Regions from separate parts of the Pseudarthrobacter sp. As-47 genome, predicted to be linked through region 1. Evidence: riboswitches for the same ligand, from Rfam matches in the RefSeq annotation. Region 1 holds a riboswitch; each other region holds the start of a gene.
The links. Region 1 has a riboswitch for cyclic di-AMP ahead of AC4BCK_RS08895 (M23 family metallopeptidase). Riboswitches for the same ligand answer to the same signal wherever they lie in the genome.
Positions count from the first base shown of each region.

Region 2: another riboswitch for cyclic di-AMP. It lies ahead of AC4BCK_RS00835 (NlpC/P60 family protein); the one in region 1 lies ahead of AC4BCK_RS08895 (M23 family metallopeptidase).
Region 3: another riboswitch for cyclic di-AMP. It lies ahead of AC4BCK_RS00780 (M23 family metallopeptidase); the one in region 1 lies ahead of AC4BCK_RS08895 (M23 family metallopeptidase).

Region 1 covers NZ_CM177088.1:1,926,417-1,936,184, reverse strand. Annotated here, with positions in the region: gene AC4BCK_RS08930 (C40 family peptidase) at 1-472, shown strand, start outside; gene AC4BCK_RS08925 (DsbA family protein) at 671-1,411, shown strand; gene AC4BCK_RS08920 (cytochrome c biogenesis CcdA family protein) at 1,411-2,280, shown strand; gene AC4BCK_RS08915 (hypothetical protein) at 2,277-2,777, shown strand; gene AC4BCK_RS08910 (GntR family transcriptional regulator) at 2,850-3,644, opposite strand; gene AC4BCK_RS08905 (ArsR/SmtB family transcription factor) at 3,979-4,356, opposite strand; gene AC4BCK_RS08900 (MFS transporter) at 4,316-5,602, opposite strand; gene AC4BCK_RS08895 (M23 family metallopeptidase) at 5,962-6,324, opposite strand; cyclic di-AMP (ydaO/yuaA leader) riboswitch at 6,756-6,942, opposite strand; gene AC4BCK_RS08890 (hypothetical protein) at 7,520-7,717, opposite strand; gene AC4BCK_RS08885 (hypothetical protein) at 7,797-8,252, opposite strand; gene AC4BCK_RS08880 (hypothetical protein) at 8,631-8,894, shown strand; gene AC4BCK_RS08875 (FAD:protein FMN transferase) at 8,897-9,768, shown strand, end outside.
Region 2 covers NZ_CM177088.1:167,833-177,600, reverse strand. Annotated here, with positions in the region: gene AC4BCK_RS00855 (CPBP family intramembrane glutamic endopeptidase) at 191-970, opposite strand; gene AC4BCK_RS00850 (hypothetical protein) at 1,173-1,322, opposite strand; gene AC4BCK_RS00845 (hypothetical protein) at 2,051-2,827, opposite strand; gene AC4BCK_RS00840 (alkaline phosphatase) at 3,198-4,718, opposite strand; cyclic di-AMP (ydaO/yuaA leader) riboswitch at 5,274-5,470, shown strand; gene AC4BCK_RS00835 (NlpC/P60 family protein) at 5,474-6,250, shown strand; gene AC4BCK_RS00830 (transglutaminase TgpA family protein) at 6,389-8,677, opposite strand; gene AC4BCK_RS00825 (hypothetical protein) at 9,196-9,663, shown strand; gene AC4BCK_RS00820 (copper resistance CopC family protein) at 9,762-9,768, opposite strand, start outside.
Region 3 covers NZ_CM177088.1:155,705-165,472, forward strand. Annotated here, with positions in the region: gene AC4BCK_RS00755 (IS1380 family transposase) at 1-373, opposite strand, end outside; gene AC4BCK_RS00760 (metal-dependent transcriptional regulator) at 672-1,379, opposite strand; gene AC4BCK_RS00765 (SURF1 family cytochrome oxidase biogenesis protein) at 1,574-2,374, opposite strand; gene AC4BCK_RS00770 (thioredoxin-like domain-containing protein) at 2,452-3,087, opposite strand; gene AC4BCK_RS00775 (DUF305 domain-containing protein) at 3,117-3,782, opposite strand; gene AC4BCK_RS00780 (M23 family metallopeptidase) at 3,788-4,609, opposite strand; cyclic di-AMP (ydaO/yuaA leader) riboswitch at 4,614-4,787, opposite strand; gene AC4BCK_RS00785 (cytochrome c oxidase assembly protein) at 4,974-5,945, opposite strand; gene AC4BCK_RS00790 (ArsR/SmtB family transcription factor) at 5,988-6,407, opposite strand; gene AC4BCK_RS00795 (bifunctional copper resistance protein CopD/cytochrome c oxidase assembly protein) at 6,620-8,713, shown strand; gene AC4BCK_RS00800 (ArsR/SmtB family transcription factor) at 8,767-9,144, shown strand; gene AC4BCK_RS00805 (cation diffusion facilitator family transporter) at 9,141-9,768, shown strand, end outside.

The DNA.
Region 1 (9,768 bases):
AACACTTTCCGGGGCAGCGGGCACCCCGGGCTCGGCACCGGCAGCCGCTCCCGCGCCGATCACCCCCGCAGCAGCCCCCGGTATGCCGTACCAGCCTTCGGCCCTGGTGCCGGCGAGCACCGGTGGACAGAAGCCACCGTCTTCCCTCAACCGGGCGATTCTCGACGCGGCACGGGCCCAGATGGGTGCCGTTCAGGACTGCACGGTCCTGGGGGAGGTAGCCTTGCGATCGGCAGGGATTCAAGGGGTCGGGGATGAATCACCCGAGTCTTTGATGGCTTATGCCACCCCGGTGTCAACCCCGGAACCCGGTGACTTTATCTACTATGCCGACGGCGGAATGGGGTTCTCGCATAACGCGGTTTACCTCGGTGACGGGCAAGCCATACACAGCGGATGGAACGGCAATCAGACCGTCGTCTTCAGCGTGAACGTCGGTTCCGGCCCCTCCTACTACCGCGTGAACGCCTGACTCCTGAAGTCCGCGGTGCCTGGCGGCCGCACACTGGCCGCCAGGCACCGCCTCACACCGCCTGACAACTGAGCCGAAATTTTCCAGGCGCACCCCACAGTCCGGATCCGGACTTTACACGCCGATGGCCGGGCCCGTACCGTCAATAAGACAAAATGTATAAACATTTAGTATTTTTTGCCAGTCTCAGGAGCCAGCATGCCATCGCCCACCCCCACCGGCACTTCCCGCCACCGACCCTGGACCATAGTTGTTTCCGCCCTCGCGGTGGCCGTCCTGATCCTGCTGGTGGGAATTTTCGCGTATCAGGGAGGGGCGTCCCAGGGGGCCAGCGGCTCCGGAGCCGCGCCGCAGGGATCCGCAGGATCCGAAAGCACGCCGCTGGATATGTCCCGCAGGACAGCGGACGATCCGACAGCACTCGGCCCGGTCGACGCCCCGGTGGTGCTGGTCGAGTATGCAGACTACCGCTGCCCGTTCTGCGGGCTGTTCTCCCGCGATACCCTGCCGCCATTGGTGAAAAAATACGTCAAGAGCGGTGACCTGCGCGTCGAGTGGCGTGACCTGCCGGTCTTCGGCGATCAGTCCACTATGGCTGCCGTGGCCGGCCGCGCAGCCGGGAACCAAGGCAAGTTCTGGGAGTTCAACAAGGCAGCTTTCGCCATCGCCCCCGAACGCGGACATGCCGATCTTTCGCGGGAGCGTCTGGTGCAGATCGCAAAAGAGTCCGGCGTACCGGACCTGACGCAGTTCGAAGCCGACCTGGACTCCGAGGAACTGCAGCAGGCCGTTGCCAAGGATGCACAGGAAGCGGCATCCCTGGGCGCCACCGGAACACCCACCTTCCTGGTCAATGAGACACCCCTGATCGGTGCGCAGCCCTTGGCAACCTTCGAAAAGGCCATTGACGCCGCGCTTAAAAAGGCCGAATCCCAGTAATGGTTATCGGATACGCGGGCGCGTTTTTGGGGGGCATCCTCACCCTGTTGAGCCCCTGCTCGGCCCTGCTGCTGCCGGCCTTCTTCGCCTACGCATTCTCCACCAGGACCCGGCTCGTCGCGCGGACCGCCCTCTTCTATCTGGGCCTGCTCTCCACCCTGGTGCCGCTGGGGGTCTTCGCCGGAACGCTCGGGTCTCTCGTGACCCAGCACCGCGGCATCCTCATCGCCTCAGGCGCCGGACTCGTGATCGCACTGGGCCTGGCCCAGGTCGCCGGACTCCGGATGCCGTCACTCCTCCGTAACAACGCCCGGACCGGTTCATCCCGTCTTTCAGTCTTCGCACTCGGCGCTGTCTATGGCATCGCCGGGGTATGCACGGGACCGATTCTTGGTTCCATTCTGACCGTGGCGGCAGTGGGCGGTAACGCCCTGTACGGCGGGATCCTCCTGGCGGTCTACGCGCTCGGGATGGCACTGCCCCTGTTTGCGCTGTCCCTGCTGTGGGACAGGCTCGGCATTCCGGGCCGCCGCTGGTTGCGGCCACCGCCGGTAACCATCGGCCGGTGGTCCAACTCCTGGGTCATGATCATCTCCGGTGCCCTCTCCATCGGCATCGGGGTCCTGCTGCTGGTCACAGACGGCACCGCAGGGCTTGGCGGAGTGCTCACCGTCACCGACCAATTCCAGCTCGAATCCACCGTCAGCGGAGCAGCTTCCGGTGTTCCGAACACCGTCTTCGCGCTCCTGGCCGCGGCCATACTGGCAGTCGCTGCCGCCCTGTACTTCAAGAACCAGCGGAACGACCGTCCCGCCGGCAGCGATGCTGAGGCGACGTCAGAAGCAGCAAAGAACGAGGAGAACCGATGAGCGCGCGAGTGTCGTTGAAATCAGCTCTGGCCCAGTGGCCCGGCCGCCGCTGGCAGGCCGCAGCCGCAGCCGCAGCCCTCACCTATCTGGTGATCGCAGTACCCACCGAACTCATCGACACTCCCCTGTTCAGCCGCGAGATCCCTCCCACCTGGTGGTCCTTCCCGGTTCTGGGAATTACAGCGGCCCTGACGGGGCTGGTCGTTGCTACCTACGTGGCCCGCATCCCGGCCCCGGCCGCCGAAGGCAAAGAGCGGTTAGGAGCAGCCGGCACCATCGTCTCGTTCTTCGCCGTCGGATGCCCTGTCTGCAACAAGCTGGTACTCCTGGCCCTGGGAAGCTCCGGTGCGGTGCAATACTTCGAGCCCCTCCAACCGCTGCTGGCCGTCGGTTCCATCAGCTTGTTACTTTGGGCCTTCCTTAAACGCGCCACATCCGAGGATCGGTGCCCCGTCCCGCAGCCACAGACAGCGGCCGCTACCCCGGCTGAAGGGTAAGCAGGATACCGGCGCACTGTCCCGCTGCCTTGCCGGCGCCGTTTCACCCCACCCGGCCGTCCCGCGTCCGTGCTAGTCACGGCTGCCCGGAACCGCCTTGCACCCGAACGCCGTCGAAATAGCGAACCTTTCCCCCAGCACATAGCTGCGCCTGAACTCCAGCGTCCGGGCCCGGTAACATCCGGTCCGCTCGATGAGCAAGAGCGGGGTGCCTTCCGCACATCCAAGATGACCGGCCTGCGCAGGGCTCGCTGCGACGGCGGTGAGCTGCTCAGTGCCGCCATCGAGTACGATGCCGCAGCGGCGGTCCAGTTCGCCATACAAAGCGGTGTCTGTGAAATCCACATTGACCAGCTCCCCAGCCACCTCGGCAGGGAGCCAGACCTGGTCCAGTCCGATAGGCTCCCCGTCGGCCAGACGCACTCTTGATAGGTGAAAAAGCTCCGCCTGTTCACCCAACGAAAGTCGTGCCGCCACCGCCGGGTCCTGAACGTTATGCTGCTCCAGCACCACGCTGCTGTGCTTCATTCCTGACTCACGGATGGAGGCTAAAACGCTGTAAATCGGCCCATAGGCCGTGCTGCTGCCGGCCACTACCGTCGGTCTCTGACCGGGATGTGCGGTGATGTGCCCCGCATCCCGCAATGGCTTCAACGCAGCCCTGATAGTTCCCCGGCTGACCTTGTATCGCTGCGCCAACTCCAGCTCACCGGGAAAGCCTGAATCAAACGCCCCACCCAGGACCGCGTCCAGCAGATCAGCGCTGACCGTTTTCCACAACGGACGCCCGCGTGCCTTCAGCGCGCCCCGCGCGGGGTCTACTGATTCCGCCGCTCGGACTGATTCGGTCGCAATCGGTTTAGTCACAGGAGACCTCGGCTGAAGCGCTGTCATAGTACGACGTTACTTCAGGCGGGCGCACAGCGCTTCTCCGTACAGTGTCTCTTCAGCAGGCAGCAGCGGGAACCGGCTGAGTGCGGTTGGGAAGTTAGCCATTGCCCACGCTGGCGCTCACTAACGCCCTTCCCCCAATTCTGACCCGCGACGAAGCCGACAACGATTTCCGCCGTGAGGCTGTCCCAAAGATGGGGACGGTGATAGCCAACCAAGGCGGTGACCACACCAGCGCGCAGGAAACGCCACAGCCCTACGGCGAGTGGCGTGGCATGTTGCGGCTGGACGTTCACCGGCAAGCTACTGGTCAGCCGTGGGCGGGCTCACCGGTGATGCGGTGATCGGCATGGTTGAAGGTTTCGCGGATGAGCCGTACCAGGTGTCCGTCATGGAGGGAGTAGATGACGTGTCGGCCGTCTTTCCGGGTGTCCACCAGCCCGCTGAGACGGAGTTTGGCCAGGTGCTGACTGACTACCGTCCGGGGAACGTTGGCTGCGGCGGTGAGCTCGGTGACGCTTCTGGGGCCTTGGGAGAGTTGCCAGAGCAGGTGCAGGCGGGTCGGTTCGGCGAGCATCCGCAGCGTCCCTGCGGCGGTTTCGAGCAGCTCCGGCCCGGGGGTTACCGGGTGGACCAGGGAAGGGGTGTCAGGGGCGGGGCGGGGTGTGCCGTGGGGCTGGCTGCTCAACGCTCTGCTCCTTTCCCGCCGCTTCCATGGCTGCTGCGGTGTCATGCCGGGGCCAGGAGGCGAATGCTCCTGCACTGCCTATCATCGCAATAATTGTCAGCGCCACCGCAGCCCAGCCCAAACCGGCGACCGCGCCGACCCAACCAGCCAGCGGATACGTCAGGATGTAGCAGGCATGGGAGAGGGAGAACTGGGCCGTGAACACGTAAGGCCGGGTGTCCTCGGTGGAGGCATCACGCAGCAGCCGCGCCGCCGGTGTAAGGATCGTCGCGTTGGCCGCGCCGAGCAGGAACCACAGGCCCAGCAGCAGCCACCACCCCGTCCCCGGGACGCCGGCCAGGGTCAGCGCGGCCGCTCCGGCCAGGACAAACGGAATGACCGCGGCGCCGGTGAGCATCATCGCCCGGTCCCCGAACCGGTCCAGAACCCGTGGGGCTGACAACGCCACGATCATGGAACCCACACCGAAACAGGCCAGCGCCAGAGCAAGATCCGTGTCCGGCCGTTGCAGAACGTCCCGGACGTAAACAACGGTGTTCACCAGTACCAGCGCCGTCGGGGCGGCAACCACCAGGTTCAGGGCAAGCAGGGACCGCAGCCGCCGGTTGCGCCAAAAGATCCGCGTGCCCAAGGTGGTCCGGTGCCACAGCGAGGTCTGCGGAGCTGCGGTGGCCTGAACCTTCGGCAGGACAGTGATTGCCACCATAAAGGCAGAGAACAGGAATCCGGCGACGGTGCCGAGGAACAGGTTGTTGTAGCTGAGCACGGTCAGCAGCAGCGCCGCCGCGGCCGGGCTGACGAGCGCTTCCATGTCGTAGGCCAGCCGGGACAGCGACAGGGCCCGGGTGTAATCCCGCTCGTCGGTGAGGATCGTGGGGATAAGGGACTGGAACGCCGGGGTGAACGTCGCAGAGGCTGACTGAAGCAGGAAGATCACCACGTAGATCTGCCAGACATCGGTGATGAAGGGCAGGCACAACGCCATTCCTGCCCGGATCAGATCCGCCCCGATCAGGACCCGCTTCTTTGGCCACCGCGCCACCAGGGCGTTGATTACCGGGGCGAGGCCCACGTAGGCCAGCATCTTGATAGTCAACGCCGTACCGAGAACGGCCCCGGCATTGCTGCCTGCCAGGTCATACGCCAGCAGCCCCAAAGCCACCGTCAGCAGGCCCGTGCCGATCAGCGCCACGATCTGCGCCACGAACAGCCGCCCGTACGTGACATTCCTCAGAACAGACAACATCCGGCCCGACACCTTGAATGCAAAAGTGCGCGTGTATGCACTTATAGTACGTGACCGGAGTGAATGCCGAACTTCAGGCTGTTAGGACCGCTGACCGCTACGACTTGTAAGCGGGCCCTCGGTCCGCGGCCGAAGACTCTTTGACGAGGGACTGCAGCAGGACGCGGCCGCCGAATTTGACTGGTCCCAGAACCTGTACGAAGCGCGCGAAAGACAGTCCCCACCTCCGAGGAAGCCAGGGAGCGCCCTGACCCTACACAACAGGGTCCGGTGTTCGGAAGGTTGCTGACAGTGCGGGTCTGCTTTTCATCAAAACAACTGCGATCCGACGGATTCGAAGCAGGAAGTCCGGTCCGCTATCAGATGTAGGCGGAGGGATTGACGGTCGTTCCGTTCACCATGACCTCGAAATGAAGATGGCAGCCAGTTGACGCCCCGGTCGTACCAACGCCCGCAATCTGTTGGCCCTGCGCGACTGTTTGCCCAACAGAAACACCAATGCTGGCCAGGTGGTTATAGGTGGTCTTCAACCCGTTGCCGTGGTCCACAACGATCCGGTTGCCGCCGCCATACGGGCTCCAGCCTGCCTCCACGACTTTCCCTCCACCGGCAGCGGACACCGCCGTCGAGCATGCTCCTGTCAGGTCGATGCCGGTATGCAGTTCCCCTGCAGCTCCCGTAATGGGGCTGACACGAAATCCGAAAGGCGAGCTCACGTTCATGGCGGCCAGTGGGGCTCTCAGGCCCTTGGACTGCGCGCTCGGGGCGGCCTTAGCCGCCGGTGCCACAGGGGCCGGTGCCGCAACCGTTCCGGCGGCCTCCACCGGTGCTGCCGGTGCAGGAGTTGGGGCGGGCTGGGACGTAACTGCCGGGCGGTCAAAGGTCAAGACCGCGCTCGGCGCTGCAGATACTGCAGCCTCAAAGTCAGGAATCGCGGATGTGGTGATCTGGCCCGGAACCTCGGCGCGAGCACCCGAGTCGGCCTGCGCGGCCGAAAGGGCAGTCAGGGCAATCATTCCCGTGACGGCGGCTGAAACACCCCACTTTTGGCTGCGGAGCAGAACGGCAGCGTCATGGAGACGGAGTCGGCGGCGCGGCCCGGGAGCAGGAAGGGCACGGCGACGGCCGTGTCTGGGCTGGGCAGACAAGATAGTGGTCCTCTCGGCGCCGGCGAAGTTAGCTGTCGGATTCGGACGAGTGGACTGTCCGGCTGCTGGGGACGCGCGCTAACGCAGCCGCCAAGTAGCTTCACCCCAAGGTGCGCTCTCGCGCGCCGTAAGTGGATCCTCCGCGCCCGCCTTGAGAAGGTCATGGTCATCGGCCGCCGGCGGGGTTTGGCGTAGCGGCCCATGCATACCGGTAGGGGTATGCATACCAAGACTAACGACGGTTCGCATAAGTTACAAATTCGTTATCCCAGACCGATGGCGGCAGCGGCGGGAGAGAAAATGGTGCCACGGATTCTTTTTTGGTGGACAGGTCCGGCTCTCCTCGTCCTACTTGTTGGCCGCGCGGCCAAGCCATTCGAGCGGGCCTCCTATCCTAAGAAACACGAACGCCATCCCTATCAGCACAGCCAGCGCTGCGCGGGAAAGGTACATCCCCAGACTGGACATCAAAGTGCCAGCCGCTTCCAAGGCTTCGCGGCTGCAAAATTATTCCGGTTGCCCGTCTAAATCCTCAGGGCAGTCAACGGCGGATCTCTGGCCGCCTAATTAGGCAGATCACCGGGCCCTAACAACGGCAGGGCTTGTCCTCAGGCACCTCCCATGGCGGTTCCGCCAACAGGTATTGTGGCCGGGCCACGTGCTTACCCATTTTCCGGCGCTGCAGCGAAGTACTTGCGTCCCCTTCCCGGGGCGGCAACATCCAACCCAACAGGCCTGTTTCCTGCTTGTTCATGTTCCGTGGGCTTAGTCATGTCATGGTCACCGCTGGCTTCCAGAACGCCGGGACGATTCCGGTGACCAGTGTGCCGAGGCGGGCTGCTGCTGTCAGCTCCAGGCCAGTATCGGTCAGGTTGTCGCCGCTGATGACCAGGACGCGCCCGGCGCAGGCAGCTTCCAGCCAGGCGGCGTCATTGCGGTTCCTTCTGTTCAGTTGCTGGGAACACATCAGGAGTCCATCAACATGGAGTTAAACCACTTCACCATCGGCCACGATGCAGGTGCAGGTGTTCCGGGCAGGGGACAGCCTACTGCAGGATTTCGCTATAGCTGGCGCTGAAAGACATCTCGAATCCGTGTTTGAGCAGGACCGAGACCAGCGCCGACGTCATCTCCCCACGCGGTTCGCCAACAACAACATTCGGCATCAGGGTGTAGGCCAGCACGGCTATGTCGGTCTTTCCCAACCCGCCCCCGCTCAGAACCATTCGCGCACCAACGGAGGTGACGTCTTCCACCACCTCCACCGCCTCGCGCGCACTCAGCCCGGGTGCCTGACACTGCAGATGACAGACGGCAGGATCGAAGGTCAGGGACGATATGCCCTCCAAATCACAGCCTTCGGTGATGAATACCATCAGGGACAAGGCCGCTCCGAAGCCAAGAGATCGCCGGCAGACAGCGCAACGGCTGGCTGTGGCCTTGACCGTCTCGATGTATTGGGCTGTGTCCCTGCCCTTGAAGCCCGGAGTTGTTCGTCCCAAGCTACATTGCTGGTGATGGGCATTTCCGCAATCCAATCCGTGACGCCAGGCCCACGTGCGCCATGACGCACACATAGGGGTGACTTGTGAATTCGTCGAATATCCGACGCTAAGGAACTGCAACTGGCTGGGGCGCGGATTTGCCGCGGGTTAATGCCCCCGCCCGTTGGAATCGGACGGTCGCGGCATTGATGATGGTGTAGCGCCGGTTAGTGCCGTTAGCGTCGGTCGGTTTGTGCGTGGTGGGGTGCTGGAATAGCCAATCGCTTCCCCGAAAACTTCGGGCGGGCCGGAATCCCTCACAGACGGTACACAGGTTTATCTCAGGTATCTCTTATTGGGCATGTGGGAGCCTTGATGGTATCGGAAGGAGATGCGATGACGGCGGTAGTGAATTCACGGGTTCGGGCGTTGGGCGCGGTACGGCGCTGGACGGTGACAGGGATGGTGCTCGCGGGGCTTGCGACTGCTGGTGTCGGTGCAGGCCTGGCGACGGTGCAGCACCAGTCCACCACCGGTCAGGTGGCGGCGGCGGTGCAGCAGGCACCGGCGCCCGCCGCGGCAGGGACGTTCGGGAAAGTCCAGGCCGCGCAGAACGCCCCGGCCGGCGCCGTACCGCAAACAGCGACCAGAGCCTCCTGAGCGTGGCAGCATTCCCGGCCGCCGGGTTTGATGCGATCGGCACCACCGTCGGCGTGCACGCGACAGACCCATCCGCCCTGGACGATGCTGTGCGCACGGCCCGGGACTGGCTTGAGCGCCTGGATGCCGTCGCCTCGCGGTTCCGGGCCGATTCGGAAGTGGCGGCGATCACTGCACGTTCGTCCCGGGCCCCGGTGGCTTTGGTTCTTAGCCCCCTGCTCGGTGAGGTGCTTCAAGCCTCCCTGGACGCCGCGGCCCTCACCGGCGGTCTGGTCGACCCGACAGTCGGAGCGGCCCTGCTCAGAGCCGGTTACGATGACGATATGGCAGTGGTCAAAGACAGGGCCGCCTGGACGGTGCCCGGTGATCCGGCACCGGCGCCGGGCTGGCGGCAGATCAACTACACGCCCGATGTGCGGTTGTTGGTGATGCCGGCCGGCACGGTGCTGGACTTTGGCTCCAGCGCCAAAGCCTACGCCGCTGACCGGATCGCGGCTCTGCTGGGTGAGACCCTGCCGGGCGGTTTCCTGGTGGACCTTGGCGGGGACATTGCCGTAGCAGGCCCACCGCCGGAGGCCGGCTGGCTGGTACGTGTCGGGCACGGCGGCGGCCGCACCGATCAGGTCATCACGATCACGGACCAGGCTGTGGCGACGTCCTCAACCAGGGACCGGGCGTGGGCCAGCGGTTCCGGGACCGCCCATCACATCATCGACCCGCGCACCGGCGCTCCGGCGGAGCGGGTCTGGGCCGAAGTGACCTGCCTGGGCGCGACCGCCCTGGAAGCCAACGCCGCCTCGACCGCCGCCATTGTCCTGGGCGCTCAGGCGCCTTCCTGGCTGCGGGCCCACGGCATCGATGCCAGCCTGCACGC
Region 2 (9,768 bases), 1.8 Mb from region 1:
CTGAGCACCTGAACGGCCACCGCGATAAATGTCCCCCCAAACGAAGGGGTCCATGTCCCAGATCCTTACCTCAGCCGGTCAGCACACCCACAGCGGTCAATTAGACTGGCAGTGCGCTCACGCACGGGTGATGAGGGCGGCACAAGGCTGGAATCTTTGCGCGGAGGCCCAGTACCGAGGGCTGAGTCAATTAGCCGAGCCCGACCGCCCTTCCAAACAGGCTGAAACCGACGAACGCCACAATGTTGAGGAGTGCGTGGGCGATGACAAGTGGCATCACACGGCGGCTCTTGGTATAGATCAGTGCAAAGACCACGCCCATCACGGCATTGCCAATAAACGGCCCGAAACCCTGGTACAGGTGGTAACTGCCCCTCAGCGTGGAACTGGCAAGAATGGCCAGGGGCACTGACCAGCCAAACTTCCCAAAGCGGTCCAGCAGATAACCCACCACGATGACTTCCTCGACGATCGCGTGCCGCACCGCTGACAGAACCAGCACGGGAACCGTCCACCAGTAAGGGTCCAGGGCGCTGGGAATGATCGCTGTCGTGATGCCCAGTGCCCGCCCGACCGCGTAGAGGCCCAGTGAGGGGACGCCTATCAGGGCGGCAAGCCCGAGCCCCTGCAGCATGTCCATTCCGGGGCGGGCAAAATTAAAACCGATTCTTGTGAAGGCCGAAACACTGCCGTAGCCGTTGCCGGTGTTCGTTCTGTGCTGCTCGGTCAGGAAGTAGAACACCAGAACGACAGGTACCAGCGCGAAGAAGATTTCCAGCAGCTGATATGTCAGGTCAAAGTATTCGCGCGTGCTTTGGGAGTTGTTGAGTGTGGAGGTGCCCTGAGCCAGCGGCGCGCTGGTTATTTTGTCCAGAAGCTGCACCACGGAGTAGACGGCGGATTGTCCTAACGACAGTCCCAGTACTATCAAGACTTCGATCCGCAGACGGCGGCGGGAAGGAACCAGCATGGTCCTATCTTGCCTGCAGTTGCCAGGTCTCTTCCGGGATGCCGCAAAGACACCACAAGAAAGGCCGCCCGCTGACGGATCGGCTATCGGACCCATTTCTACTGGCTGCCGTCAAGACTCCTGCGATGGCGGCTAACTTCTCCGTTGGCGCTTCATTGGCTTTTCTAACCGTGCTGCGTTGAACCGGACGGTACCGTGTGTACTATTCGGCTGACGCCGGAACCACCTGCACGCAAAGGGTCAGTATGCAGGCCCAGGTATTGGCGCTCACGCCTTCAAGGGCGACGACGGCAGCCCTTGGATCTGGGCTGCCCCCGGACGGGATGTTGCCTTCACGGATGGAGACAGGCATTGGCTTACCTGTGCACACCCTGCGACCGTTTGGCTCCTGAAAGTCGCCGTCATGGCGATGGACTGCGCGATGCTGTTTGGTTGGCACCCCGTTTTGGCCGATAATGTGCAGCGGTGGGTGTTCCTTGTCCTTGTGGGGGGAGATCCTGTTTCTTCGTCCCGGAGCACGTGCCGAACGGGGTGGGGCTGGCTCCCGGTCTCAGCACGTCTGGAGCCAGCCCCGCTTTAAAGTTTGGAGCCAATGCAGTGAGGGCAGCATCACCGAGGCCTTGCTTTAACTGCCCGTCTCTCCATCACTCCCCTCCTCAGCGCTCGTGCAGGCCACTGCAGACACTCCTTTTGCAGTATTAACCCCACGATTACGCGCGTAGTGCAGACGGGAACGGACAAGCAGTCTCCGAACCCTCCTGAGTTCTCAAGCGGATGCACCGAGGTCGCCTGCACTAAACGACGTTCTTCCTACAACCAGTCCTTGCCCGGCAGGACGGTTCCTTTTGGCCCCTCCCGGGGCGCCCGGGACGTTGACCGAGCACTTGAGTTGAAGACCCGCGAGGAAACGGCCGATGACCCCGGCCAGGCGTGTCTAAGGGAAGCGGGGGCGCGGGGTTCGCCCCAGCGATAGCCGCTTTGTGGTGCCGTCTGGCTGGGTTTCCGGCCGGTCAAGTGCCCTTGAGGGAGGCCCTGCTACGCAGGATGCTGCTGGCCAATGGGACTGCACATGCCTGACAGTCAGGGCCTGCGGGGCAAGGGACGAGATAGATCCTGCACACCCGGGGCCGGCTCCAGCTGCCGCAGGAGGCGCAGGTTGAGCCAACAGAACACCGCAAGCCCCAGGTACAGGCATAGTTCCATCACCTCGCCATATTCTGAGATAACGAAAGTCGGTTCCGGCCAGATTAGTAGGCGGAACAGGCGATAGCCCGCGGCCAACAGGAAGGCCGGCACGAGAAAGAGCGGTGGAACGAGCAGGTGTTTGGGCGCAACGTCCCGCCGTGAGCCGACCGCTGCCCACACCAGCGGGGCACATGCACCGTACAGGCTGGCAAGGAGCATGGCGGAGGGGACCAGCTCCTGCACTCCCCGGAGGTTGTGCAGGTTGGTCTCCCCCTGACGGTTGACCGCATCCAGGTCTTCGGGGGTGTCCCAGCCAAAGATGCGCTGGCCCCAGGAGATCTCCTCGCCCGTGAGAAACCAGACGCCGAGAGTGACCACACCATAGAGCAGTGCGATGCCCAGACGCCCGGCCCGGAGCAGGCGGAGGGTGATCAGGGGCAAGAAGATGCATGCGCCCAGCAGGCAGAGAACCTGGAGCCATTCGATCAGGGAATCCTCGTCAACCAGCCAGAGATAGAGCTCCTTGAAGGGAACAGTAGCCGCGGCGACAACGGCGAGGATAAAGGGAAGCAGGGCCACCAGCAGCGCCTGGCGCGGGGCGATTCCCCAGGTCTGGGAATCGGTTCTGAACCGTACAGCTGCTGGGGTGTACCACCGAGGGATGGCTGGCATCTTGCCTCCTTGACAAACTGGCTGGGGCCAAGTGTCAGTCGTTGATTCACAAGCGATTCCCCAGCGTCCCATGCCCAAAATCTGCTAGGGAAGATTCACGGGGAAGTTATGCGGGTTTCCGCACCCGCATTTCGAGAGGTACACAGCCGGCCCCCAGCCAGTGGCGAAGGGTGAAGAACAAGCGCGCGCAGTAGGCTGCCGGGCTCAGCTGCCCTGGCACCGACCGGTTGCCGCAGTTTGTTCCGGACCATAACGAGGTCCCCCGGTGGTGTGCCTGCATCACTTGGCCGATCGGTTTGCAGGCCGCCGGGAGTCCCGTCGAGTTTGACCCGGGCCGTGGCAGTTTTGCAGTTCTGATTTTTCGCCAGGGTCAGCGCAGGACGCCCAGGGCGTTACCTACGATGTCGAACAGGTCGGTGTTGTCCACGCTGCCGTGCAGTTGCTCGGAGCCTGGGCCGTAGGCGTACACGGGCACGTCGGCGCCGGCGTGGTTGCCCGAGGCGTAGGTCAGCCAGAGACTGGCTTCCTTGGAGCCGTCCTTGACGTGGGGCGGGTCGCTCGGGGTCCGGAAGGTGGCGGGGCCGAAGTTTTTCGGGTCCGTTGCGCCGGTTCCGTTGGTGATCCCGGTTGAGCGGTCCGTGTCCTTGGAGTTTCCGTCGGACCGGGTAGGGGTGGAGTTATTGGCGGGGTTGCCGGAGTCGACGTTGACGGGGGGTCCGGCTGCTTCGGCATTGGTGAAGGTGCCCTTTTCGATGATGTTGAAACCCCCGGTTTCGTGGTCTGCGGTGACGATGACCAGGGTGTTGCCGTCCTTCTTGGCGAAGTCCAGGGCTGCGGCGACGGCGTCGTCGAAAGCTTTGACTTCCTCCAGGGTCTGGGCCGCGTCGTTGTCGTGGGAGCGTTTGTCGATCAAGGCACCTTCAACCTGCAGGTAAAAACCCTTGCCGCTGGTTTTCCGGTCAAGAAGCTCGATGGCTTTCTTTGTCATCTCCGACAGGGAGGGCTCCTTCGCCTCGGGATCTTCGGGGTTGTCCTGCTTGGCTTTTTCGACGGTCAGGTTTCCCGTGTTGAACAAGCCAAAGACCTTCTCCTGTGCGGCCGCGTTCAGGGCTGTCCGGGTGGCAGGGATTTGGTTGGAGACTGAACCCAGGATTGCGTAGCCCTGCTCCTTCAGCGCGGTTTCATTCGAGGCATCGAAGCGGCCCAGGCCGCCACCGAGAATGACGTCCGCGGTGCCGTTGCGGGCAATCTGGTCTGCGATCGGGGTCACCCGCACATCACTGGCAGGCAACGGTTTGCCGGTGATCTCGGTGTCCTGGCACGCGTCGGCGGAGTAGTCGGGTCCCTGGCAGCCACGGGACAGGACGTGGCTCACCTGCCCGGCCGGCGACGCGTCGGTAACTTCGGCGGTGGAGACATTGCCGGTGCGGTAGCCGGCCTGCTTGGCCAACTCCATGATCGTCGGCACCACGGCCCCCTTGGCGTCCACCCCGAGGGCAGCGTTATAGGTTTTAATCCCGGAGGCCCAGGCCGTGGTTGCGGCGGCGGAATCGGTAACCAGTTCCGGATTAAAGTCGGCCTGGCCCGGCTGGCCGGACTTTTTCTGCACAGCGTAGGTGCTGACGGAGCCGTGAACAGGGAGGGTTTCCATCACCAGCCTGCCCTCGGCCCCGTAGAAACGCTCCCTGCCCGCCGTGACTTGGGTTCGGCCCATGCCGTCACCAAGCAGGTAGATAACATTCTCGGCTGTGGCAGGTGCTGACTTCGTGGCGTTAAACACCGCGTACCAGATCATCCCGGTTGCCACGGCTGCTCCCAGGACGACCCAAATGATCCTGCGTATCTTCCGTTCAGAGTCGGCGGGCGTGACGGCGGCCGGAGCTTGTGTCATCGGCGGTGCTTTCCTGTTCAGCGGCGGGGGCGTATGTCGGCTTCAGGGGCGGCGGTGTTTGTAGGGCTGGCCCTAGACGGTACCGCAGCCGCAGCGCCACCCATGGGTTTCTCGAAGCAATGGAATTGGATCCATTCAGAAAGGATACGGCTCGTGTTCCAGGACATCGAGTAAGTGCAGGACAACTCAGCCTTAATCCGGTTGGGCCGGCCCTGCCTTACTAAGCGGTGAGGCCCACCAGCGGGGTCTGTTCCAGAGGCAGCCCTTAAACAAGAGCCTCCTCGCAAGTGCCCGACGGAAAATGCAATTCGTCTTCGTCTTCTGTTTTCTAAGAGCGTGTTTCAGACTCCCGAAATGACTACGTGGCCGACCGGACAGGAATACGGGCACAGGGCAGTACATGGAGGCGGCAGCGCAATTGTTCATCCCTGGTCCTTAGTGCCGTCCTTTATGCATCCAATAAGAGGATCTGCGGCTCTGCGTTATGCAAATGTGACAACGTCGTGGGTTTTCGAGTAGGGTCAGACGCGTGCCGGTCTCAGAATGCGGCACTCCTGAGCAGATTGCCTAACTCTGCCGCTGCCTCGGGATCCGTTCGCATCATTCGTCCGGCAGAGACGGGGAAACCAATTGTGGCCTGCTTCGGGCAGGCCTTGGGGTGAAGCCGCGACTCCTGCCTTGTGCTGGAACTGCGGCCGGGTGTCTCCCATCCGAATCCGACAGCTAACCCCGCAGGCAGTGGGAGAGGCCCTTTCATGTCCATTCGCCGTGCTCACGGCCGCCACCGCGCGGTCCCCGTCCACACCAGCGCCCTTGCAGTCCTGACCAAGTCCGTCACCGACAACGCCGGCGGTGTGGGCCGCCAGGCGGCCGTCATCGCAGCAGCTTCCGGACTCGTTCTTACCAGTGGCGTTGCAGCCCAGGCAGCAGATGCCCCGACCCAGCGCGAGGCAGAGCCGGCCTCGACCCTGGAGGTTGCCAGCCAGGTCCAGGCGCCGCTCAGCGCAGACTCGACAGTCCAGATTTCCTACGAGCGCCCCGCCGTAAAGACGACGCCCGCTCCTGTCATCGAAGCGCCAACGCCTGTCGCCGTTCAGGCACCCAAGGCGGCCGTGCCCGCCGCGACTGCCGTCGCGAACGCCGCAGCGCCGGCCAAGGCCCAAGTCACCGTCACCCCCGCCCCTGCTGCCGCGCCGGCAGCCGCCCCGGCAGGCGGAGTCAACGCCACCATGGTCTCCTCGGCCTACGCCCAGATCGGCATGATCCAGGACTGCACACGACTGGTCGAGAACGCTCTTAACGCTGCCGGCATCCCTGTCGGAGACCTCGGTCCGATGCAGTTCATGAACTACGGCACTGTAGTCTCCGATCCGCAGCCCGGTGACATGGTCATGCAGCCCGGCCACGTAGGAATCTACGTCGGCAACGGCCAGGTTCTCAGCTCCGGCCTGAACGGCAAGAACGAAACCGCCGTTCACCCGCTGACGTGGATGACGTCAAAGGGTGCTGTCACCTTCGTACGCGCAGGCTAATAAATTTCTGAAGGCCGGCGATTCGGTGCCTTGGGGGCGGCGAATCACCGGCCTTCAGTATCTCTTGAGCAGCATGGGCCTCTGAACGCCGGTTTTTAAACTACCGGCCTGTTCGCAAGGACCAGACCGGCCGCTCGGTCACAGTTTGGGTACGGCCTGCCGCGACTGCTTCTTGTCGGCGTGCAACTGGCCCTCATGGAGCGATCTCGGCAGGAGCCTGGCTTCCAGACGTGCGGGAAGAGTATTGGAATCTCGTAATGCCCTTTTAACTTCCTGAACGTCGGCCCATGTTGGAGCCCCGGGGCCGGGTTTCGCGTTTGCAGCAGCGGAGTAGACCTGGAGTTCGTAAGCGTGACGGAGCCTGGTCAGTGATTCGATGGCCGGGCCGTTGAACCGGGCTTGATACATCAGCCGGCTGGTGAAATTCCGCGGTGTTTCCGCGGGGCTCGGACGGTAACCATGATCAACGGCGCTTTCGGTCGTCTCGGCCCAGGCGATGCTGGCTGCTTGTCCCGGACTTGACCTGAGAAATCGGCGCTTTCGTCCACCGGATCTGACGATGCGGACCAGAAATGGTGCGGAGGCCAGAAGTAGCAGGGCCAAAACCGCGCCCGTGAAAACGCTGCGATCCATACCGGAAGGGGCGGACGTGCCCGGCGTGCCGACGCCTGGAGGTCCTGGGGCAGGAGTCGGGGATATCCCGATGTCCGGCACGGGCAAGCCTTCGGATCTGAAGTCGTCCTCTACCGCGAGCCCTTGAGGAGTTGCCGGTTGCTGCGCATAGCCGGGGACGACTCCGCGGGAAGGAGTCGGTTCGAATCTAACCCAGCCGGCACCGCGGAAGTACAGCTCTGGCCAGGCATGGGCGTCCTTGGAATCAACGGCGAATTCGGGCAGCTCTTCCCCGCCGACCATAACGGTGTTCCCGGTTGGGTCCCCTGGGGCGTAACCGACGGCGACGCGGCTCGGGATCCCGGCCAGCCGTGCCATGACAGCCATGGTTCCGGCGAAGTGGACGCAGTAGCCGGCTTTTACTTCAAGGAACCGTCCAATGACTTCAAGGCCGGTGCCATCGTAGTTTCCTTCGACGGGTGCCTGCAGGGAGTAGGTGAAGTCGCCACCCCGCAGGTAATTTTGGATGGCCATTGCTTTGTTGTAGGGCTTGATCAGGTCCTCGGTGAGGTATTGTGCGGTTTCCCTGACGATGGGTGGAAGCTCCCCGGGCAGGGAGCTGAACCCGGCATCGACCTCATCTTCCCTGACAGGGCCCATGCCGGCCAGTGACTCACTCGTTAACTCCGGTGTTGAACTGATCACCTGATAGCTTTGCCAGGCTGCTGTCTCCCCCTTGGCCGACAGCACAGTCAGGTTTCGCGGGTCCCATGTCCACCTGCCATCAAGTCCAGAGATGCTCACCGGGGCATAGGGTGCCAGCAACCAGGGACTCGTAAAACTTCGGGTATCGATCCGGGTGGTGATCACACTCCCGCTACGGACCGGAAGGCCGGCTCTCTTTCCCATCTCCCTGATGCCGGACCGGCGCGAATCCAGGCGTGGGTCCGGCTGCCATCGTTTGCCCGAAAAGTCCTCCAGTGTCGCAAGCCGCAGATACAGTGGTTCATCGGCAGTGGTGGCATACGTGATTCGACCAAAACCGTCAGGCTCCCTGAGCGAGTTTCCCAGCGTTATGCTTGGGTCGAGCCCGGACGCGGCGCCCCACCACTGCAACCGGGCTCCCTGGGGAAACGTTCCTGCGTTGAAGCCCGGGATGACGGTTGGCAGAAAAAGAGTCAGGCTAAGCGCGGCCGCCCCGAGAGACACAGCACGAGCGAGGTAGCCGGCAGTTGAGTGCGCTGCCCGGCTGTGTACATCAAAGCTTTCCCGCCACTGCCCCGAGCCAAGGAGGAAGATGTAGCCGGCGGCCGCTGCAGTAAACGCGGGAACACCCACGCTTTCGGGAATGATGACTGCGGGGATGGAAAGGACAGCCAGCAGGGGCAGGCCACTGGTCGCCGGCATCCTGCAGGTGATGGCCAGGGTATCAACGAGCACTGCCGTCAGACCGATGGTCGCGCAGGTAATCAAAAGGATTCCATCACCAGGGACCACCGGTGCCAACTCGGATGACACGGTAAGTTCGGCGTTTTCGAGCAGAAAAGCCAACCGGTCTCCAGCCTCGGGCCTCGGAATGATGCCCAGAGTGCTTTGCTCACGGAAAAATTGCCAGATCAACGCCCCCGCAAGGGCCACAAGACCCGCACCCATGATGAGGGCAGGGGGCCAACGGAGGCTCCGCGCCCCTGCCGTCGCCCCCAACACGGCCACGGCAGTAGACACTACGTTTGGAAGCCAGCTCCAGCCATCAAGGACTCCATGGATGCTGAGCGATACAAGGACCACTGCCGCCACAGCTGCTACCGACACCATCAAGTGCCGCTGACCGCCAGCGGTCTGTGCGCGCTGCTCCGGTGAGCGCCACTGCTCTCGTGGATCGGGCGCCAGGAGCGACCGGCGTCTTATCGTCGTGGCGGTTTCCATCGAGATGACGTTCTGGCCCGTTACAGAACTAAGGAAACAGATGGATCAGAACCGTCAACGAGATACTCCTCAGCGCACATCGTCTCTTGTGCCCGGAGAAGGTGCTTTTGCCCGTAACAGATCTCCTGCCCGCGGAGCCCCTGATTAGTTGGCGTCATGGATACCTTCCTCACACTGCCAAAGGAAGAGCCCGGGACCCGGGGCCGGACGCCTCGCAGGAATAACAGCTCAAACGCGTTACTCCGGTGAAAAGTTCCGTTCCCCCGTAGATTCGCCCCGGCCAGGTTCGATCCAGCTGATGCTGTAACGTCAGGGGGGCCAAACATTTGCCGCGCCATCGTGCGGCGCCGGGCAGCCCCTGCGCCGGCCAAGCCCCATTTTTTAAGAGGAAGTCCATGGATACGACCATGCCAGATAAGACGACAAGCGACGGGGCACGGCCCGACGGGGACCAGGGAGGCACGGCCGGAATGCCCCTGGGCGCCAAGCGGCTGGTACTCCTGGGCGGATTAGGCGTTCCCGTCGGATTGATTGCCGGGCCGTACCTGCTCGGCCTGCAGCTCCTGGCAGTCGCCGGGGTAGTGGCGATAGCCGTCGCCTTGTCCTATCGGCACGGAACGGCGTGGTTTTCCCGGTGGTCATGGCTGACAGCTTGTGCGGGCGTAGCGTGGACAGGAGCCACCATCGCGTACTGGCTGACCATTGTTGCGGCCGCCGATGCGTCCGCACCTGCACCGCCGGTGTCCTCCGTATTGTTCTACGTTGGCTTCGCCGCATTCGGGCTAATGGCCGGGGCCGTTGCGGCTGCTGCGGTCTCCAGGTACCGGGACCGCAGGCGTTCAACGAAAGCCGGACAGCAGCCGCAAAAGCACTAAGACCACGCCCTAAAAAGAGATGCCGGCCCCGGTCGCACCCTTCGTGTCAGGTGGCCGGGCACGGCAGCTACGGTTCCAGAAAATCCCTCAGGGGTCAGTTACCCG
Region 3 (9,768 bases), 1.8 Mb from region 1:
TTCGCAGTTCCCGGGTGAGGGTCTCAAAGCCGTAGCGAAACAACTCGGGGTTCGTGACGGTTCGTTCGAAGAACCGGGACACCGTCGCGTTGGAGGGCAGCTGACCGAAGACTCCAGGTGAGGACCGCAGAATGTCCAGATCCGAAGCGTGTTCACCGCCGGCGGCGAGCATCGCGGCAAGGGATCCAACCAGCCGTCCCGGCCGGTGCTTCGCTCCGGAAGGGACAAACTGGCCCAGCCGGTCCTCGCACAGCCTGCCGAAACCGAGGGCGTCCATGAAGCCGGTGAGCACCGAAACTCCGGCGTGGGAGATCAGCGACTGGCCGGTGAAACTAACCGGCAGGGACGGGAAAACGAAGGTAGACTTTTGCATCGAAAGGGTGCTCCCTCGCTCGGCAAATAACGGTCTCGACAACCACTATTTTCCCAGCTCAGAGCACCCTTTCCCTGCTTAAACACGCCCCGCACCCGGCGCCCCATGAAAACCCCGGGCTAAGGGCTTCAGTTCCATTTTGTCGACCACCAAATTTGGGGACAGTACTGCCCACCCGTATCGGTAGGGTCCGGTGAAGGAGATTTCGGGACAACCGACAGTCGCTGACCAACGCGACATTGATCATGGCTGACCTGCGTTCTCACCATCACCGGCAAGCCTGATCGGACAGCCGGGCTTACCCGGACGCGGAATCCCCGCTGCTGGCAGGGACCACCCACACCGCGTCCGTCGCTTCGGTTCCGAGCGTGATGTCCTGCCCGCTGCGGGTCACGTGGAAGGTTGTCCCTGCCGCGAAGGGCTTCCGCTCCCTGATGGTGAGCTCGGTACCGGGGGTGAGGCCAAGGGCGGAAAAATAACGCAGCAACTTCGGGTCCGCGTCCGAGACCCGGCAAATAACCGCGTTTTGTCCTGGCTGCGCGGCGGTCAGCTGGCTGGCTCCGGGCCGGCGCATCTGTCCGTCGGCTGTGGGGATGGGATCGCCGTGAGGGTCAGCGGACGGGTGTTCCAGGAGTTCATCCATTGTGGCGATCAGGTGTTCGGAGGCCGCGTGTTCGAGCTTTGCGGCCTCGTCGTGGATTTCGTCCCAGGTGTATCCAAGGGTCTGCACCAGGAAGGTTTCCAGGAGCCGGTGTCGGCGGACCATGACCAGCGCATACAGCCGCCCATTGGGCGTGAGGCTGACGCTGCTGTACTTGGCGTGTGTGACAAGATCCCGCCGCGCGAGTTTTGCAATGCCCTCCGAGACCGTGGACATACTGAGGCCCAGCCGGTCCGCCAGTAATCCAACAGTGACCGGCGCTTCCGACCATTCACCGGCGGTGTAGAGGAGCTTCAAGTAGGCCTGGGCGGCAACGGTCAGGTCAGAAACGACGGGCTTATCCACTGCCGCGCCGCCCACCCTGTAGGCAGCCAGTGAGCCGTCGCTTTGGTGGAAGGATGATCAAGGGCCGGGGGCTCAGTCCTTGATGCCAAGCGGAGCAAACGACCGCCCATGGTCCGGTCGTCGCCCCTGCAGCGGATCCACCCGTCCGACGGAGGCTGGCAGTCAGGAACTCCACACGTGGCTGGCCTTTTCTGTTAGAGGCCCATGGCATCCAGAAGAGCATCTTCCTCGTCATCGGAGCGTGGGCGCCGTGGTTTGCCCTGTGGGCTGGCCTGCTGTCCAGGTTCGGACGGTTCCGCAGCTTCACGTTCCTCCCGGCCGATGCGGGCCTGCTGCCGCGCTACATAGCCGAACCCGACGAAGGCCAGCACTCCGAAGGTAATCCACTGCATTGCGTAGGACAGGTTGGATCCTTCCTGCACCTTGGGTGGGGCGAGTTGCTGAGGGGCAAGCTCCGGCGGGGGTGATTCGGAGGCCATGAGCCCATAACTGCCGGTCTTGACCGGGTATTCGAGCTGGCGCGCATAGGAGGCCAGGTCAATGCTGGCCAGTTGCCCTTCGGGAGCACTCCGGTCCACGTCGGCCTCTGATGGTTTGATCCGCACCACTGCTGCGACAGTTCCGGGGGGCGGTGCAGGAACCGTATCAGGGTAGCCTGGCCGATTGTTCCCGATGGGAACCCAGCCCCGGTTGATGATGATCGTTTCACCGGAAACCAGCCGGAACGGGACCAGAACCTCGTATCCGGCGGCCGAGTAGTTGGGCCGGTTCCGGACGATCCGCTGGTCGTTGGCGATGTACTGGCCCCTGACAGATACCGTGGTCCACTTGGCGTCCGGGTCCGGGTCGTCAAAGTAGCGGCTGGCTTCTTCGTAGGGCACGGGCGGCTTGTCGTAGTTCTGCTGGACGCGGCGGATTTCGGTGACCGCCTGGTTCCGCCGGTCCATCTGCCAGTTACCCAGCCCCATGCAGGCCGCTGCGAACAGAACGGCCATGCCCAGGATGCCCAGCCACCGCCAGGACAGCAGGAATCCGTAGGCCCGGGGCGTCCGGTCCTTGTTCGGCAGCAAGGTCAGCCCTGCACGCCGCCGGAACAAACGGCCCCGGGCTCAGGTGCCTGCGGGCCTTGCCGGTATTTCTTAATAAACGGTGCCAGACGTTCGTCGCTGCCGCTGTCCACGGCAAGCTGTTTTCCCCAGGCTGTTGCCACAACCGGGGAGGCTTGTTCGGCTACCGGGCTGAGCAGGAGGTAGTCCTGCTTGCCGGCCAAAGCGGTCAGTTCGGCGAGCTCGTCCGGGGCAAGGTCGGGGCGGTAGGTGAGCCACACGGCCCCGTGTTCGAGGGAATGCACTGCCCGGGTCTGTTCAACGGGGGCCGTGTAGATCCCGCAGTTCGTCCAGACCGGCGCATGGTCCCCGCCGGTGGCCGGAGTCTGTGGATAATTGACTGCCTGGCTGGTGTGGTTCCTGGATTGGTCCGGATAGTCCTGCTCGCCCTCGATCGGCCGTGCGGCCGCTGCATTGAGCTGTTCGCGCTGCTGCACCTCCCCTACGAGGACAAAGGTCACCGCGGCAATGATTGCGAGGACGACGGCCGCGCCGGTGCCGTAGATCAGCCAGGCCCGCCGTCTGTCAGCGGCCCGCTGTTTGGCCTGCACTGCTGCCAGGAGCGCTTTGCGGTCCTCACCGGCTTTTGGTTTTCCGGTCATCGGCGGTCTCACTCTCTTTTTTGGGGCGATCAGAGTCGGCTTCGGAGTTCTTCAAGGGCCGTGATTTCAGCTGTCTGTGCTTCGAGGATACGGGCAGCGAAGTCCCGGACCTTTGAGGTTTCCGCCAGCCGGGTACCGGCGGTGGCCATGGCGACGCCTCCTTGATGGTGGCGGATCATCAAATCAACGAACAGACGATCGGCCTCCGCACCTGAAGCTTCCCGCAGCGCCTGCATCTGTTCCGGGGTCGCCATGCCTTCCATGGCACCTTCAGGGCCGGACCCCTGGGCACCATGCGCGGCTCCGGCCCCGTCATGAGTACCATCTGCCGTCATCCAGGCCATCGGCGGCGCTGTCCCGGCCGGGGACAGTCCCCAGTCCTGCAGCCAAGCGAACATCTGCCCGTTCTGATGCTGCTGCGCGGTGGCGATGTCGTAGGCGACCGCCCGGACCTCGGGGTGGTCGGACTTGTCCCGAATCAGCATTGCCATCTCCACCGCCTGGGCATGATGGGTCTGCATATCCCGGGCAAATCCGGCGTCCGGGCCGGAGTCCGGGACGAGTGCGGGCGCCGCGGAAAGCCGGCCCAAAGCGAAGAAGCCCAGCGCGGTGAGGGCCACTACTATGAAGAAAACAGCCCAAAGCCGCTTCCGGTGCATTGGTGACGTTGCCGGCGCCTGGTCGCCCGGTTCCATGAGGGTCACGGCCGGAGCCAGCCCTGGGGATCCACCGTCACGCCGTCGCGGACGATTTCGAAGTGCAGGTGGCATCCGGTGGAGTTTCCGGTTGTTCCGGCCCCGCCGAGCCGCTGGCCCTTGGCCACCACAGAACCGACGGAGACCTCTATTGAGGACAGATGGTTGTACGTGCTTTTCATCCCATTGCCATGATCGACAACGATGCGGTTTCCGCCGCCGTTCTGGGACCATCCAGCTTCCACGACGGTCCCCGAGCCGGCCGTGAACACTGCCGTCTGGCACGAAGCCACCAGATCCAGCCCGGTATGCAATTCACCGGACGCGCCCGTGATCGGGCTCGTCCGGAACCCGAACGGAGAGGAAATGGACATGCTGGCCAGCGGAGCGCCCAGGGTGGTATCCACGGGCACAACCGTTGGCGGTGCCGCCGCTGCAGCGGAAGGAACTGCGGAGGGGGTCCCGGCGGTGGATCCTGTTGCGGCAGGCGCGGGCGTCTCAGGCCGTTCGGCCGGACGGGTCCCGACGTCAGTGCGCGGATAAGTGATGACCGCCTGTTCCTGCGCTGTTATGGCCGGGGCTGCCTCCACAGCGGCCGGCTCGGCGGCGGGAACGGTGCCGGCGGCAATAAGCCCGGCATGCGCGGCGGGTATGCCGGCTGCAAGCATCACGACGGCGGCAAAAGCGGAGGCCCCGGGAAGCCAGACAGGGCGCGGGGACGGGGCCACGGGACGGACGGCGCGGCGCGCAGTTCTGGCAGCACCGGCGCGGCGCCGGGAGCGGTCACTGGGCAGAGCGCGGCGGCGGCCATGGAGGGAGGAGGGCACAGCGGAATCCTTTCGGGTCGCCTGCGAAGTTAGCTGTCGGGTTCGGGCCAAGGAGAAAGCCCGGACGCCCCGTGGAGCCGGCCCTCGTGGCCCGGCACAGTGTGCGTCTTCACCCCAAGGCAGCAAGCTGCCGTTTGTGGGTCCTCCGCCCCCGCCGTTCATGTTCGGATCTGACACCGCCGGCGGGGCTGAGCGTGCGGCGTCGAGGGCTCAATACAGGAAAGCCTGAACTAACGTTACCTAAGAAAACCTAATTATCACAATCTGATAACAGCAGCAAGGAAGGCGCAGTTCTACGCTTCGTAAAATTCATCTGCAGATATCTTCATATGACCAGGCCCGCGGGTCAAGTTGACCGGGCCCTTTATCGGCGACGGGGTTCAGGTCTGTCTGCCAGCTGCTGCAGGTAGCTGTTGTAGGCGTCCAGCTCCGGGGTTCCTCCGGTGAGCTCGGCCCGCTCAATTCTGGCGTTGGATCTGGCTTCCTCACGCTGCCAGCGGACCAGGATGAACATCAGCAGAAGCACTCCGGGTAATTCCCCGTAGGACCATGCCAATCCGCCGGCTACGCCCTGGTCCGTCATGGGGTTGATGTTCCAGCTCGCAGGCGGCGCGGCGAAGAATTTAACCATGGGAGTGGTGGCCATCATGATGACCACCCCGAAGAACGCGTGCAACGGCATCTCCGCGAAGATATCGATCATCCGTCCGAAGTGGGTTTGGCGGCTCGGCAGCGGGTCAGCGGAAATCAACGGCACGGTGAAGAGGATCCCGGAGATCAGGAACAGCAGTTCCAGGCCGACGTGGCCGTACCAGTTTGGCAGCAGCAGGTCCGCCAGACCGGAGAAGTACACGCCGTAAAAGCTGAGCAGGAACAGCGGGACCATGAAGGCCGGGTGAATAGCAACGCGTCCCCATCGGGAACGCAGGCCCCATAGCGCGGCTTGGAGGACGCGGCGGCCCAGCCTGCCGTGGGGTGTTGCCCGCAACAGCAGTGTTCCTGGTGATCCGATGACCAGCAGCGGCGGAACGGCCATCATCAGGGTCAGTTGCTGGAACATAAAGATGGAGAACATCCGCAGTCCGTACCCTTCGATGCCGGCTCCCATGACCACGATGATGGCCAGGCAGCCGACCAGGAAGGAACAGGTCCGCACCACGGACCAGCCCCGGCCCTGCCGCCACAGACGGATCGCCCCTGCCAGGTAAAGCGCCGCGGCCAGCAACGTCAGGGCAGGGATCAGCGGTACCGGCTGCAGGTTCGGCGCCAGGTATTCAGGAAGCGAGGGCGGCAGCGACGGAAGCCAGACCGGACCGGTGATCTCGGGCTCAGACATGGCAGCACCGGCTGTCGCACTGTGCGGGCAGGCCCGCCCCTGTCAGGGTGCCTGGCCGCCTTCGACCATGCGCAACCGGTCCTTGCCTGTATGCCCAACGTGCGTCAAGCCGAGATCGAGGAGCATGCGGACGTGCGAATCCGCCAGAGAGTAGTAGGCCATCCTGCCCGAGCGGCGCACCTGAACAACCCGCGGCCCGCGCAGCAGGCGCAGGGCGTGGGAGACGCCGGACTCGCTCAGCCCGGTAGTTGCTGCCAGGTCGCAGACGCACATTTCTCCTTCGAGAAGGGCGATCAGGATTCTGACCCGGCCAGGGTCCGAGAGCAGCCCGAAAATCACCGCCAAGTCGGTTACGTCCGAATCTCCTGGCATCCTGGATCTGACCGCGCCGACTTTTTCTGCGTCGACGAGCCGGACCGAACACTCCGGCCCGGCGGGGACCCGGGGGGGAATCTGCATCATCCATCTAGGCTACCTTTACGCGCTAAAGCTTCGAGTTCCCCCGGTTACGTGCGGCAAGTGCAGGAGGCCCGCGGCGCCGGGGGAGTGCACGCCTTGACACGCACGTTTAACGTGTGAACAACTCTACAGATAATCTGGTGTCGCGCGCTGTGCTTCGTTTCGCGCTCCATCCCCACCCTTCCGTAGGGGCCAGGACCAGGTTAGGACGTATTGTGGCGCTCAAAGTCTCCACTTCACAGGAGAGGCCCGCTGTCTCACCCCGACCGGTCTGGCTGGCAGCCGCCTGCGCAATCGCCCTGGTGGTGGTTCTGGCCGCGACCGCCTACGGCAGGGGAACTCTTCCGGCCGAGACCCGGGACCCCGGGGCGCTGGTCCAGTGGGGATACGGCCTGGCACAGACGGTGCACAACCTCGCGGCGGCGGCAACGATCGGCGGACTCGTCTTTGCCGCTTTCATTATCCCGCCCACCCTGAGAAGCTCAGGCCGGGCGTCAAGGACACGCCATGACGAGCAGGGCCCGACAACAGGCGCTGAGCACCCCGCCTTTACCCGGATCATGGTCCTGGTTTCGGCCACCAGCATCATCTGGACCTTCTCGGCGCTGGCGGTCCTGGTCCTGGGCTTCGCCGACATCGCCGGCGTCCCGGTCTCCGGCAGCCCCGAATTTTCCGCGGGCCTTGTCGCCTATATGACAGAACTGCCCAGTGGAAGCGCCTGGCTGTCGGTCGTGATCATCGCAGCGGTGGTGGCAACAGTGGTGTTCGGCGCCCGTTCTCCCGGGCCCCTGGCCGCGGCCGCGCTGCTGGCGATCGCAGGACTGGTGCCCGTCATCCTTATCGGCCATGCCTCCAGCGGCACCGACCACGAACAGGCCACCAATTCCCTGGGCCTTCACCTGGTCGGGGTGTGCCTCTGGTTCGGCGGACTGATCGCCCTCGCCGCCGCCGGAACAGCCCTGGGCAAGGACACAGCCGCGGTCCTTCGCCGGTTCTCCTCCCTGGCCTTGTTCGCCTTCATCCTGGTCTCCGCCTCGGGCGTCATCAACGCCTCAATCCGGATGCCGCTGCCGGAAGGACTGACCTCCCCCTATGGCGTCCTGGTGATGGCTAAAACCGCCGCCGTCATCATCCTGGGCATCATCGGATATCTGCACCGTACCCGCCTCATCCCCGCCCTGACCCGGAAAGACGGGCCGGGTGCAGGCAGGGTGCTGTGGCGGTTCATCGTCGCCGAACTGCTGATCATGGGCGCCGTCAGCGGCCTCGCGGCGGCATTGGGCCGAACGCCTCCCCCCGGTGGGGAGGAAATCCGCGCCGCCCTCACCCCGGCAGAAGTGCTCACCGGATACCCCCTGCCGCCGGAGCTGACCCCCGAACGCTGGTTTACCGTCTGGCGGCCGGACTGGCTGTGGATTGCCGTGGCCGCCACCGCTGCCGTCCTCTACCTTTTGGGCGCGCATCGCCTGCGCCGGCGAGGGGACAACTGGCCCTGGATCCGGACGGTGCTCTGGCTCACCGGGCTTGCGGCGCTGGTCTTTTTCACCTCCGGCGGCCCATCGGTCTACGGCCGCATACTTTTCAGTGCCCACATGGTCGACCACATGGCCCTGACCATGGTCGTCCCCGTCTTCCTGGTCCTCGGTGCTCCGGTCACCCTCGCCCTGCGCACCCTGGCTCCACGGCGGGACGGCTCCCGCGGCCCCAGGGAATGGATCATGGTCCTGGTCCATTCCCGGCCCGCCGCGGTCCTGACCCACCCCTTGTTCGTTGCGGCCAACTTCGCCGGCTCCATCGTCCTGTTCTACTACTCGGACGCCTTCGGGTTCGCCCTGCGCGAACACGCCGGACACGAGCTAATGACCGCCCACTTCCTGATCACCGGCTACCTGTTCATCCTCTCGATGATCGGGACCGACCCGGTACCCCGCCGCGCCCCCTATCCGCTGCGGCTCCTGCTGCTGCTGGCAACCATGGCCTTCCATGCCTTCTTCGGGGTGACGCTCATGGGCTCACCAACTCTCCTGCAGCCGGACTGGTTCACCGGCCTGGGCCGGGACTGGGGACCGCCGGCCCTGGCCGACCAGCAGATGGGCGGAGCAATCACCTGGGGCATCGGCGAGGTCCCCACCCTGCTCATCGCCATCGGCGTCGCCATCATGTGGTCCCGCTCCGACGCCAGGGAAATGCGGCGAACCGACCGCGCGGCCCTCCGGAACAACGACGCAGACCTCGACGCATACAACGACATGCTCGCCCAGCTGCAGGAACGCGACAGCAGGATAGACCGGCAGCGGGACGGCCAGTGAACCGCGTCAATTCAGGCTTCTCTGAATCCACCCTTATCTGTACGATTGCCCGTATGCGTATCCTCTCAAGCACTGAGGTCCTGGCCCGGTTCGGCAAAGCCCTCGCAGACCCGACCCGGGCAGCTGTCCTGCTCACGCTGCGAAACGGCCCGGCGTTTCCCTCCGATCTGGCCGAAGGGATTGGTGTGAGCCGCCAAATTCTTTCCAACCACCTAGCCTGCCTGCGCGACTGCGGGCTGGTCCTGGCCGAGCCCGTGGGGCGGCGCGTCCGGTACGAACTTTCTGATCCCCGCCTTGCCCACGCCTTGGATGACCTGCTCGGTACCATCCTCACGGTCGGCCCCATCTGCCAGTGCGCCGACCCTGACTGCGCCCAAGAGACAACCGCATACTCCCGGCCCGGGGCCGTAAACCAGGAGATCCATCCGTGAGCGGGCACGACCACGCCCACGGCACCGGCGACGGGGCGGCTCAGCGCGGAAAACTAATCATCGTCTTCACTATCACCTTTACCGTGATGATCGCCGAGATCATCGGCTCCTTCCTGACCGGCAGCCTTGCCCTGCTGGCCGACGCCGGACACATGTTCACCGATTCCACTGGCCTGCTCATAGCCCTGATCGCCGCGTCGCTGGCACTCAAGCCCGCCACCATGAAGCGGACCTGGGGCTACAAGAGGGCAGAAATCGTCGCCGCTGCCGGGCAGGCGGCCCTGCTCCTGGGCGTGGGCGGATTCGTCATCATCGAAGGCATCCGCCGGCTCTTCGAACCTCCCGAAGTCGGGGGCTCCACGATGCTCTGGTTCGGCATCATCGGCCTGGCCGGCAACGCCATCGGCCTGATCGTGCTCGCCTCGGGCCGGAAACACAACTTCAACATGCGCGCCGCGTTCCTCGAAGTCCTCAACGACGCCCTCGGATCCGTCGCCGTCATCGTCGCCGCGATCATCATCGCCGTCACCGGCTGGGTGCAGGCCGACGCCGTTGTATCGCTGCTGATCGGTGCCCTGATCATCCCCCGGACACTGAAGCTCCTCAGCGAAACCCTGAACGTGC